3 regions of the Cellulosilyticum sp. WCF-2 genome follow, and region 2 is predicted to be linked to each of the others. Evidence: riboswitches for the same ligand, from Rfam matches in the RefSeq annotation. Region 2 holds a riboswitch; each other region holds the start of a gene.

Region 1 (4,290 bases), 370 kb from region 2:
GAGCTGCGATTCATGCCTATAGTGCCATCATGTGGTTAAAAAATAATAAGTAGTGAATAGAAATCAGCATTACACAAAGCAAAAGAAAGTCTTTTTGTTATATTTAAAAAGAAGCTGTAGAGTAAATCTACAGCTTTTTTATTATAATAAGACATTAAAAGTCCTATAAAAATGGAGTTAAATATGCGAAGAACAAAATCCTTATATGCTATAATGAGAATAGTCTTATTATAGAAAGCAGAAGTCTTGCATCAACTGATTTTTTTTGCAAGGTACTTTTTGAAAACTTGAGTTATACTGCTGTTAGAGGTGAAATTGGTGATGGAATGGTTAAGTAAGATGAATGATGCTTTGGATTACATAGAGTCAAATATAACAGGTAAAATTGATTATTGCGAAGTTGCCCGTGTTGCCTGTTGCTCTTTGACGCGATTTCAAAGAATGTTTACATTCATGACAGATTTAACAATAGGAGATTATGTGCGGTTTAGAAAAATGTCTCTTGCAGGTGAGGATATTAAAAATACTGATATAAAGGTAGTGGATTTAGCTAATAAGTACGGATATGAATCTCCAGAGGCATTTACGAGAGCTTTTCAAGCTTTTCATGGTATGCCGCCAACGATTGTCCGAAAGCTGGGAATAGCCAAAAAATATCAGCCAATCACTTTCCAAATCAAGTTTGACGGAGGTAGTATCATGACTGGTTCAAAATCATTAGTTCGTATTGAAGAATTAAATCATATGAAAGTAGTTTCCTTTCAAGTAAATTGTGACAGACCTGAAACTTTGGCATGGAATCAATTACGAGAGGGGGCTGTAAAAAATCTGAATGACTATGAAGCTAGGAGATATATAGGTTTTGTACCTAATGGACATCACCCAACAGGGGAAGAAAATGATTTTCATGAATATAAGGCTCAAATGGTTTTGCATGGGGAAGAAGGACTCAATACAACTTTGCTAGGCGCAAAGGTGAGTGATGCACCTAAAGGCCTATTTCTTGTGGGTGATGTGGTGTTGAATGAATTTAATGAAGATGGAACTTTAGATATAGGTTTATCCATGAAAAAATCATCACAGACTATATATGAGTGTATGTTGGATATGGGCGGCTATGATGTGGATTTTGACGGTCGAAATTATTTAGAAGAACATCTTTTTTCGAAGGAATGGTTTTTAGCTGACAATCCCTCGAAGGTACCAGTAGAATTTAAGTTTTGGCTTCCTATAAAAAAGAAATAGATTTTTCACCTTTTTTGAGTGAGTAAATTAAGAAATATTGTGATAGAGAGCTATCTAGCTCTCTATTTTTATTGTATAGGAAAGTCCTGCTTTCCTATACAATAAAAATAGACTGCTGCAATTTGGTGCAGTAGTCCTCTAAGTCTTAACTTTTATTGGATTTCAATTAATCGTTTTGCTTTGGGTACTTCTTCTTTTGGAATATTTATCTTTAATATACCCTCTTCTAGTTTAGCTGTAATGCCTTCTACTTTAACATCTTTTAAGCTAATCGCACGCTGCATAGAAGCAATGCGACGTTCTCGATGGATATATTGATCTTTTTCATCATTCATTTCTTCTTTTCGTTGTACGGCTATAATCAGTTGATCGTTCTGATAGTCGATGGCAATGTCTTCTTTTTTTACGCCTGGCATCTCTGCTTCAATAGCATAGCCATTAGCATCTTCTTTAATATCTACCTTAAAGGTGTCATACTTAAAATCCCTTAAGTTGAGAAGATCATTGTTAAAAAAGTCATCCATTACATGATAAAAGTCTACAAATCCGTTGTTGCTCCTTTGAACTGCTTGACGATTGAATGGTGTTAATCCAAACATATAAACTCCTCCTTTAAGAAACCTTTTTATAGTTTTGTTAGCACTCTCATTGGTCGAGTGCTAATTACACTTATAATATAGGCTTCTTAAATGTCATTGTCAAGTATTTTTTTAATATTTTCATAAAAATTTTGTATTTATAAAATATGCTTTCAAACCTTCATTCAAAAAGTAACTTATAGTGTCAGAAACAATCTATTACTAAAATACTAGGAATTAAAAATGTGGAAATTCATAGTTGTAAAAACCAAGTAAAATCAATACATGAGGTTCAAAAGCTTGAAAAATCAATATCTAGCTATAGGAAAAAACTATATTTTAAATATAAGCAATTTTATTGACAATATTCGACGAAGAATATATACTACAAAACATATTAAAACACTAAGAAATAAAAACACAGAAATAAAAAACTGTTTCTTATCGAGAGAGGCTGAGGGATAGGCCCTATGATGCCCAGCAACCGGACATTCCATAAGTGTACACGGTGCTAATTCCTACAAACGTAGAGTAATTAAAACTTTGAGTTTGAGAAGATAAGAAGGTGAGTTCTGCTTTATTTGAGCTACTTTCTTATCAATAAGAAAGTAGCTTTTGTATTTTATATAGTAAAACATATATAGGTTAGAACGATCTTCTACAGATGAAGGAGTTTCTAAAACAACAGGGAGGTGGAGTAAATGTCGCTAGCAGCTGAAAAATTAAAATATCGCTTATTAGGAGTAATCAAAGGCGATACTTATAGATATTCCCAAAATGTGCAGGGGGACTTTAGTAATTTGCAGCCAGGGGAGTTTGATTGGTGGAAATATAAGTATTACATAAAGCAGATTGAAAGAGCAGAGAAAGGTAGTCAAATTGAGGATTATTTTAAAAAGCAAGACCTTACATTTTCATTACCAGAGGCATTTGAGATAACAGGGAAATTTACTTTAACAGCGGGTGGAGACTTACTTTCAGGAGACCAGTTAACACCAGAGACAACCGAGCATTTCTGGGATGAGGTAGAAGACTTTTACTTTGATGGAGTAGACAGCATTTACGCTAATTTGGAAACGCCTATAGCTTCTTCTAAACCAGTTCAGAATGCACCAAGAAGTGTTAATAGTACGCCAGAGCTTAATGGAACACTAGGTATGTTTGAAAGATATTTACATGGTGGAAGAGGGATTAATTTTTTCTCTACAGCTAATAATCACTGTTTAAATCAAGGAGAATCAGGGCTTATTGAAACCTTAGAATTGATTGATAAAAAAGGCTGTAAACAGGTTGGGACAGCTAGAAGTATAGAGGAACAAAGAGACATTCCCATCATAGAAAAGCATGGGGTAAGGGTAGCATACTTAGCTTATACCTTTACTCTGAACGGTGATCAAGTGCCAGAGGGAAAGCCATATTTAGTAAACCATGTCAAGCTGAATAACCCGGGAGAAAAGCTAGATTTAGTGAAGGAACATGTACAAATTGCTAGGGAAAAGAATGCTGACATTGTAGTTGCCTGTCTCCATTGGAGCTTAGAATTTGAATCCTACCCTATTCAAAACATCATCGATATGGGACATCGGGTATTAGAGGAATGCGGCGTAGATATTATTATAGGCAATCATGCTCATGTCGTGCAGCCTATTGAAAAGTATAGCTTCATAGATCCAATACAAGGAGTTAGGAAAACAGGACTGATTGCTTATTCGTTAGGCAACCTGGTAGGAGATTTTAATACGTTGAATGCTTTACTTGGGATTCTAATAAAGATTGAATTGACTAAAGGAATCCATAAGGAAAAAGAAGTAACGGTGATAAGCGATTTAAAGGTATTTCCTTATTATATCTTTAAGCAATATGAAAAGGGAAAATATAAGGAAATTAAATTATTAGATTTCATTAAACTGATAAACAACATAGAAAAAGGACAACTTCCTTATGTGTTTACAAAGAAACAGCTCAAAGAAATTGCTCATTTAAAAAGACTATTTTTGAGGTTAATGCCAGAAGACAATGCAGGTATTCTAGAAAAAAACTAGGAAGAGGGGAGGAAAAAATATGATTAAATTAAGTCATATACATAAGACCTTTCATACAAAGGGTACAAAGGTTGAAGCACTAAAGGATATTAATTTAGAGATAGAACAAGGCGATATTTTCGGAGTAATTGGCTATAGTGGGGCAGGGAAAAGTACGCTCATTCGCATCATTAATTTACTAGAGAGGCCTGATGAAGGAGAAGTAGAGGTAGACGGCGCCATACTTACTCAAATGAATAAAAAAGAATTGTCTAGAGTGCGTAGTAATATCGGGATGATTTTTCAAGGCTTTAATTTAATGAACAGTATTAATGTTTATGACAATATTGCAGCGCCTCTTAAAAATTTAAAGTGGAATAAAAAAGAAATTGAAGAAAAGGTCAACAACTTACTAGAGTTAGTAGATCTAACAGATAAAAAATATG
Region 2 (4,290 bases):
CATATAAAAAGTCATCTTGATTGCTACTTCGCTCAGCTTCACTTAAACCCGCATGATATTTTGTACATGGTAAACCTAACCTAAGTAGTCTTTCATAGAGATCATCTACACCTTTTCTGGTTGCACAGTAAATCACACCACTTTCACCAACATGTTCTCTTAGATACATTTCAGTTTCGTGAAGTTTATTTTCTGGCTTTCTTACTTCAAAATAAAGGTTAGGTCTATCAAAACTACTGGTTAACTCAAATGGTTTATTGAGTTCTAAAAGCTTAATAATATCTTCTTTGACGAGGGGCGTCGCTGTTGCTGTAAAAGCGGCTACAATCGGTCTCTTAGGAAGAGCGTAAAGTATTTGACTAACTCTTCTATAACTAGGTCTGAAGTCATGTCCCCACTGACTCACACAATGGGCTTCATCCACTGCAACCATAGAAACAGGAACCTCCCTTATTAAATCCATAAAACTCTCAGTCTCTAGACGTTCTGGTGCTACATATAAAAGCTTGTATGCTCCCATTCTAGCATTGGCTCTAATTTCTCTAAATTCTTTTGTACTTAGAGTAGAATTAATAAGCTCTGCTTCAATGCCGTACTCTTTAAGTGTATCTACTTGATCTTTCATCAAAGAAATAAGAGGAGAAATAACAATAGTCACTCCATCCAATAAAAGTGCTGGTACTTGATAGCATATGGATTTCCCCCCACCAGTTGGCATAATCCCTAATGCATCTTTGCCTGATAAGATAGCCTGAATCAATTCTTCTTGCCCAGGTCTAAAGGCATCATAACCATAATATTTCTTTAGTATATTTAATGGATTCATTTTACTTTCTCCTTCTTTTCTCTATTTATTGTTTCGAAATACTCTACTCTCACCCATTCTTAACAGTATAATCCACGTCTCTGAATGTGCCATAATCTTAAATATAGCCTTGTTCTCTATTTATCCATTATAACCATAATGACGCACCACTTAAACATATAAACTTTTTCCCTCTATTTTATATTGTCCTATTCATTATTTACTAGCACCGGTGAATTGTACGGCCCTCCTAGATTAAATAAAACACTCATTTGACTACTTTATAAATTTTATTATAACGGTCACTTCTATTTTTAATCATTAAAATTCGCTGTATTGCTTGCTTCACAATTTATTTTATTACTTATTTTCACTATATAATAATTCAAAAATATTTTTCACTTAGAATTCTTGATGATTATTTTAAAGCTATTTCTATTTCTTTACTTTAATTCCATAATAATTCAATTGACACTAATCACTTTACATAATATTATATTTACATATGAATATACTTGCTTATCACGAGTGGCGGAGGGACTGGCCCTATGAAGCCCGGCAACCTGTATAATATCAAGGTGCCAAATCCAACAGTAAACAAACTGGAAGATGAGTATAGACCGGTCAAAGCCTGAGTTTATACTCAGGCTTTTTTGCGTTTAAAGGAAATCATCTATTTTAAAAACAGGAGACACAATGAAAAATAACAAAACACTTTCTATACGTACAATTGTAGCCATAGGAATTGGATCAGCAGTCTTTTTAATCTTAGGACGTTTTGCTTCTATTCCTACGGGGATTCCCAATACAGAAATTCAAACAGCTTATGCTTTTTTAGCATTAATGGCTGTGCTTTATGGCCCTCTAGCTGGTGCCTCTATCGGATTCATCGGACATACATTAAAGGATATTACAGCTTATGGGTCACCATGGTTTAGCTGGATTATTGCTTCAGCCGTAGTTGGACTCATTATTGGTTTTTCAGTTAAAGCCTTAAAACTTCAAGATGGCTATTTTGGTAAAAAACAACTCATCCTCTTTAATTTATTCCAAGTTATAGCAAATGGAATGGCTTGGGGGATTGTTGCTCCTACTTTAGATATACTCATTTATGCAGAACCAAGTAATAAGGTTTATATTCAAGGAGCAGTATCTGGAATCTCTAATATTATAACTATCGGCGTATTAGGTTCTATTTTATTAGCTTCTTATGCTAAAACTAGAATCCAAACCGGAAGTTTAAAACTTGAAGACTAATATAACTTGCGTTCTAAATGTCTATTACAACTTCAAAGCTGTTTACATTTAGAGCTCATTATCCAGAGGCTACAGTTTATAATATTGTATCTTGAAGATGATTAAATATTATGAGCGATAGTCAATAGATACAGAAAGGAACAACTATGAAAAAACCTGTTATTGAATTTAATAACTTTAGCTTTCAATATAGAGTACAATATGAACCTACTTTAAAAAACATTAACTTAACTATTTATGAAGGTGAAAAGGTACTCATCTTAGGTCCTTCTGGTTCAGGAAAAAGTACCTTAGGTGCTACTTTAAATGGCCTTATTCCTTTTAGAACAGAAGGTACATCAACTGGTAGTTTAAAAATCAATGGTAAAGAAACTGCCAATCTTAGCCTATTTGAACTTTCTCAAATGGTGGGGACGGTTCTTCAAGATCCTGATAGTCAGTTTATTGGACTTACTGTAGGCGAGGATATGGCCTTTAGCCTAGAAAATAAATGTATCGCACAAAATGAGCTGAAGACAAAAGTAAGTGAAGTAGCTTCTATTGTAGAGGTAGATGATTTTCTAAATGTGGCACCTCACTCTTTATCTGGCGGGCAAAAACAACGTGTTACTTTAGGCGGTACCCTTGTAAGTGATGCCGATATCTTGCTTTTTGATGAACCTTTAGCTAGCCTCGATCCAGCTACTGGTGAAAAGGCTATTGACCTAATTCATCAAGTACATGAGCAGACTGGTAAGACTATTATTATCATCGAACATCGTTTAGAAGATGTTTTACATCGACCTATAGACCGTATCATCGTTATGAACCAAGGTCATATTCTATTAGATACAACCCCAAATCGATTATTTAAAGAAGATACCCTTAAACAAAATGGTATTCGTGAACCACTCTATATTACAGCACTTAAGTATGCGGGATGTGATCTTAAAGCTTTTGATAAAGTTGAACCTTTAGATCAAATTAATCTTAAAGGATGTAAAGAAAAACTTGAAGCTTTTATGAATAATACATTAGAAATTAAAGACAAAGTTAATGATGATGTGCTACTTGAATTTGAAGAAGTTAACTTTAGCTATGATAGAAGTAAAGCTTTACTTAAGGATATTAACTTAAAACTTTATAAGGGTGAGATGCTAAGTATCGTAGGCAAAAATGGCGCTGGTAAGTCTACACTTTCAAAACTGATTTGTGGTTTTTATAAACCTACTAAAGGTAGACTACTCCTTAAAGGACAGGATATGAAACACTTAACCATTAAAGAACGCTGCGAATCTATCGGTGTTGTACTTCAAAATCCAAATCAAATGATTTCTAAACCAATGCTTTATGATGAAGTTGCACTTGCACTTCGTAATCAAGGTTTACCTGAAGCCGAAGTAAAAGCACGAGTTTATGAAACACTTAAAGTATGCGACCTCTATCAAATGCGTAACTGGCCTATTTCAGCACTGAGCTTTGGTCAAAAGAAACGTGTAACGATTGCTTCTATTTTAGTAAGTAAACCCGAAATTCTTATTTTAGATGAACCAACTGCCGGACAAGACTTTAAGCATTATACAGAGATGATGGAATTCTTGAAGTCACTTAATGATGAAGGCATTACAATCATCATGATTACTCATGATATGCATTTAATGTTAGAGTATACAGATCGTGCTATTGTTTTAGCCGATGGTGAAATTTTAGCTGATAATACTGTGACTCATGTGCTTACAACTTCAAACATCATTACACCAGCTCATCTTAAAGAGACTTCTTTATATTCACTTGCAGTTAAAGTAAAACTTGAAGACCCTAAAGCTTTTGTTCAAAGCTTTATTAAAGAAGATAGAAGGAGAAGAAATCTATGCCAAATGTAACGCTCGGATATCTTGAGGCAGATTCCCCTATTCACCGTTTAACTGGAGCTACTAAACTAATCTGTTTAATTTTTTGCTCCTTAACTGCTATGCTTACTTATGATACAAGAGTATTAGCTATGTTACTTATATTGAGCTTAATTTGCTTTAAAGTATCTCAGATTAAGTTTAAGGATGTGGCTTTTGTAGTTTACTTTATATTAGCCTTCCTTTTAATTAATAATATTGCTATTTTTATTTTTTCCCCTATGGAAGGTTGTAAGATTTATGGTAGTACTACAGTATTATTTAAAATAGTAGGGCCCTATACCGTAACTGTAGAGCAATTATTCTATCAGCTCAATGTAACACTTAAGTATTTTGCAG
Region 3 (4,290 bases), 260 kb from region 2:
TCATACTTCTTGTTGGTATAAGCAATAATAGGCTCTAGGCTCTTGTCACCCCTATAAGTCAACTTGATGATTTCCCCATTTGCTGCATTAATAATCTCCTCTGGTACCTTTATCTGAGTCTTTACTAATCTTTTTGTTAATGCTGATTGGGGACTAGCAAATAACTCGTAAGCGCTATTAACTTCTATAATTTCACCTTGACTCATTACTGCTACTTTTGAGAACAACCTTTTAGCTACCTCTAGTTGATGCGTGATAAACACAATAGTAATCCCCAACTTAGCATTAATTCCTTTTAAGATATCCACAATTTCCTCAGTTGTTTGCACATCTAATGCAGAAGTTGCTTCATCGCAAAGTAAAATCTTTGGATTCGCTGCTAAAGCTCTTGCTATACCTACCCTTTGTTTTTGCCCACCACTTAAACTAGCTGGATAAACATTTTCTTTATCTTCTAGGCCCACTAGCTCAAGTAATTCTTTAGTTCTAGTTTGCCTTTGAGCTTTAGGATAATCCTGGACTTTAAGAGCAAACTCTATATTTTCCCCTACTGTTTTTCTTGAGATTAAATTAAAGTGTTGAAAAATCATGCCGATTTTCTTTCGTAATCCCCTAATCTCTGTAGAAGAAAGTTTTGTTACATCCTCTCCCTCTACAAAAACACTGCCTGAAGTAGGCTTTTGTAATCCATTAATGGTTCTTACTAAGGTGCTTTTACCTGCGCCACTCCCCCCAACTATTCCAAAGATTTCTCCTGGTTCTATATGAAGTGATACATTACTAACGGCATTAACGATTTGATTTTTTTGTTTAAAGCTTACATTTACTTGTTCAAAACGAATCATTGTAGCACCTCCTAAAAATGTTTTTTTATTTGCGTTAATCTCTCTAAAGCTAGCTCTAGTGTTTCTGGTTTTTTAGCAAAGTGGAAACGTATATATTGATTAACAGGTTCTTTGAAAAAACTAGAACCTGGTACAGCTGCTACGCCTACTTCTTTAATAAGTCTTTTTGCAAATTCGTAGTCTGATGAAACACCAAATTCTTCAATATCAACCATGACATAATAAGCACCTTCTGGCTTAAAGTACTTAAGTCCTATGCTATCAAGCCCTGACAAGAACAACTCTCTTTTCTTTCCGTATAACGCTGTAAGTTCTTTATAGTAGTCATCTTCTAATTTAAGTCCTACTGTTGCAGCTTCCTGAAGAGGGGCTGCTGCTCCTACTGTTAAAAAGTCATGTACCTTTTTACATTGATCAATAATAACCTTCGGTGCTATTACATAACCTAATCTCCAACCTGTAATGGAATAAGTCTTTGAAAGTGAACTACAAGAAATAGTTCTCTCAAACATGCCAGGTAGCGATGCAAAGTAATGATGTTTATATGGTTCAAAAACGATATGCTCATAAACTTCATCTGTAATGACATAAGCGTCATACGCTTTAACAAGCTGTGCAATGTCTAGTAGCTCTTCTTTAGTAAATACCTTTCCAGTTGGATTAGATGGATTACAGAGAATCAAAGCTTTAGCACCTGCTTTAAAAGCTGCTTCAAGTTCCTCTTTATCAAAGTTAAAGGCAGGTGGTTTAAGTGGAATGTAAATGGGCTCAGCTCCACAAAGCACTGTATCTGCTACATAGTTCTCATAAAAAGGTGAGAAGATAGCAACTTTGTCACCGCTATCGCAAATAGCCATCATAGCTGTCATCATGGCCTCTGTACTACCACAAGTGACTACGATATTTTCATCTGGGTTTAATTTAATCCCCATAAAATGTTCTTGCTTCTTGGCTAAAGCTTCTCTAAAATTTTGTGCTCCCCAAGTCACTGCATATTGGTGCGGCCCCTCTATGGCTACCCTTTGTAATTCTTCTATTAATGCCTTAGGTGGATCAAAATCAGGAAAACCTTGTGAAAGGTTAATAGCCCCATGTTGGTTAGCAATACGCGTCATCTTCCTAATCACGGATTCTCCAAACCCATCTAATCTATGACTTAACTTACTCATCTTGTTTCCTCCCTTTAATTAACCTTGATCTTGTAGTTTCTTTCATTTTTCTGTGTTTTTCTGCCTACTTCATTTAAAAGTAATATTTTACAAACTATAAAAGCTGCTTTCTTAAGATAAGAAAGCAGCTTTTAAAATTCACTATGCTACATACTCTTATCTTCCAAACCACTTCTGGTTTGCTGGAATTAGCACCTTGAGCATTTTATAACATGTTCAGGTTGCCGGGCGTCACTGGGCCAGTCCCTCTGCCTCTCTGGATAAGAAATTATTCACTTGGTTTTATTTCCTAGTTGTTTTATATGTTTAGTAGTATATTTTTATTTTTTTAAATTGTCAACTATTTTTTAATATATTTTTTATTTTATTTTCTTTTTAATTTCCCTTGAAGTTACTAGAAATTTCTTTTTTTATAGAACCATTAATGGATAAGTTTTATTTATTATTATTTTCTTATTTGCTTTAGTCTTTGACTATCAATAACTTTTTCTTTTTGGACTGTCACATTTTTAATTCCTTTAAAATAAATATATTTACTAGGAATTAAATTTGATGTATACTCTCTTTAATTTAAAAAATTTGATATATTACAAAATTTATTGCCAATTTAAAGGAGGTTATTTTATGAAATTTGAATCAAAGGTTATCCATGGTGGTATCTCTGAAGATGCCTTTACAGGCGCAGTTAATATTCCTATTTATCAAACATCTACTTTTAGACAAGAAGGGATTGGTAAACATAAAGGCTTTGAATATGCACGCACAGGTAATCCTACAAGACAGGCTTTAGAAGAACTTATTAAAGATCTAGAAGGTGGCATCGCTGGTTTTGCTTTTGCTTCTGGTTTAGCCGCTCTTTCTACAGTTCTTATGCTTTTTAAAACAGGAGATCATATTCTTCTATCTGATAATGTCTACGGTGGTACTTTTCGAGTAGTCGATAAGGTATTCGTTCATCTTGGCATTTCTTATTCTCTAGTAGATACTTCCGACCTTGAAGCTGTTCAAAAAGCTATCACGCCTACTACTAAAGCCATCTTTATTGAAACACCTACTAATCCATTAATGAAAATCACAGACCTATCAGCGATTAGTACACTCGCCAAAAGTCATAACCTCATTTCGGTTGTTGACAACACGTTTTTAACCCCTTATCTTCAACGTCCTATAGAACACGGCATAGACATTGTTGTTCATAGCGGCACCAAATATTTAGGCGGACATAGTGATGTGGTTGCTGGGCTTGTAGTTGTTGCTCATGAAGACCTTAAAGAACGACTTGGCTTTTTACAAAATGCTGTAGGTGGGATACTTGGCCCCCAAGATAGCTTTTTACTTATAAGAGGTATTAAAACATTGGCTATTAGATTAGAAAAGGCTCAAGCTAATGCTAAAGCGATTGTTGATTTCTTACACACTCTACCTCAGGTAAGTAAAATCTATTATCCAGGTTTAGGCGCTATGATTTCTTTTGAACTTAGTGACCCCGAGGTCGCTCTAAAGCTCGTAGAAAATGTTAAACTCATTGCTCTGGCAGAAAGTCTAGGAGGTGTAGAAAGTCTTATTTGCCTTCCAGCAGCTATGACACATGCTTCTATTCCTGTAGAACAAAGAAAGGCCTTAGGTATAACAGATGGTTTACTTCGTCTTTCTGTAGGCATCGAAGATGCTGACGACTTGATAACTGATTTAACCCATGCACTTAATCTTTCTATATCTGAAGGAGGTACATCTCATGCACTATATTAATGATATTCGTGAACTTATTGGTAATACCCCACTCTTAAAACTCAATCATATTTCTCCTAATCCTGATATTAATATCTTTGGTAAACTAGAATATCTAAACCCAGGGGGAAGTGTTAAAGACCGTATTGGCCTAAAGATCTTAGAAGATGCCGAAAAAAATGGGCTACTTAAACCTGGCTATACCATCATCGAAGCTACTGCTGGTAATACCGGTATAGGCCTTGCCATGGCTGCCTTTGAAAAAGGCTATCAACTTAAAATTGTTATTCCTGCTAAGTTTGCTATTGAAAAACAAATACTAATGCGCGCCTTAGGTGCAGAATTAATTGTTACTCCAACAGAAGAAGGTATTGAAGGTGCTGTTCAAAAAGCAGAAGAATTAGCAAAGCAAATCCCAACTAGCTTTATGGCTAAACAGTTCGATAATCTCTCTAATAGAGAAGCTCATCGTCAAACAGGTAAGGAAATCTATGATGCCCTTGATGGGAAGATAGATATCCTCGTAGCAGGAGCAGGCTCCGGTGGTA

Evidence for each region. A riboswitch is a leader RNA that binds a small molecule or an ion and turns the genes downstream of it on or off. The one in region 2 is predicted to bind S-adenosylmethionine.
Region 1: another riboswitch for S-adenosylmethionine. It lies ahead of EKH84_RS05145 (CapA family protein); the one in region 2 lies ahead of EKH84_RS03500 (ECF-type riboflavin transporter substrate-binding protein).
Region 3: another riboswitch for S-adenosylmethionine. It lies ahead of EKH84_RS02340 (pyridoxal phosphate-dependent aminotransferase); the one in region 2 lies ahead of EKH84_RS03500 (ECF-type riboflavin transporter substrate-binding protein).

The regions. Positions count from the first base shown of each region.
Region 1 is NZ_CP034675.1:1,162,493-1,166,782, forward strand. It holds gene EKH84_RS05130 (M20 metallopeptidase family protein) at 1-53, shown strand, start outside; gene EKH84_RS05135 (helix-turn-helix domain-containing protein) at 322-1,245, shown strand; gene EKH84_RS05140 (Hsp20/alpha crystallin family protein) at 1,398-1,844, opposite strand; SAM riboswitch class I at 2,262-2,387, shown strand; gene EKH84_RS05145 (CapA family protein) at 2,525-3,865, shown strand; gene EKH84_RS05150 (methionine ABC transporter ATP-binding protein) at 3,885-4,290, shown strand, end outside.
Region 2 is NZ_CP034675.1:793,948-798,237, reverse strand. It holds gene recQ (DNA helicase RecQ) at 1-826, opposite strand, end outside; SAM riboswitch class I at 1,322-1,421, shown strand; gene EKH84_RS03500 (ECF-type riboflavin transporter substrate-binding protein) at 1,502-2,062, shown strand; gene EKH84_RS03495 (ABC transporter ATP-binding protein) at 2,209-3,924, shown strand; gene EKH84_RS03490 (energy-coupling factor transporter transmembrane component T family protein) at 3,912-4,290, shown strand, end outside.
Region 3 is NZ_CP034675.1:534,281-538,570, forward strand. It holds gene EKH84_RS02335 (methionine ABC transporter ATP-binding protein) at 1-845, opposite strand, end outside; gene EKH84_RS02340 (pyridoxal phosphate-dependent aminotransferase) at 857-2,014, opposite strand; SAM riboswitch class I at 2,168-2,281, opposite strand; gene EKH84_RS02345 (trans-sulfuration enzyme family protein) at 2,639-3,763, shown strand; gene EKH84_RS02350 (pyridoxal-phosphate dependent enzyme) at 3,750-4,290, shown strand, end outside.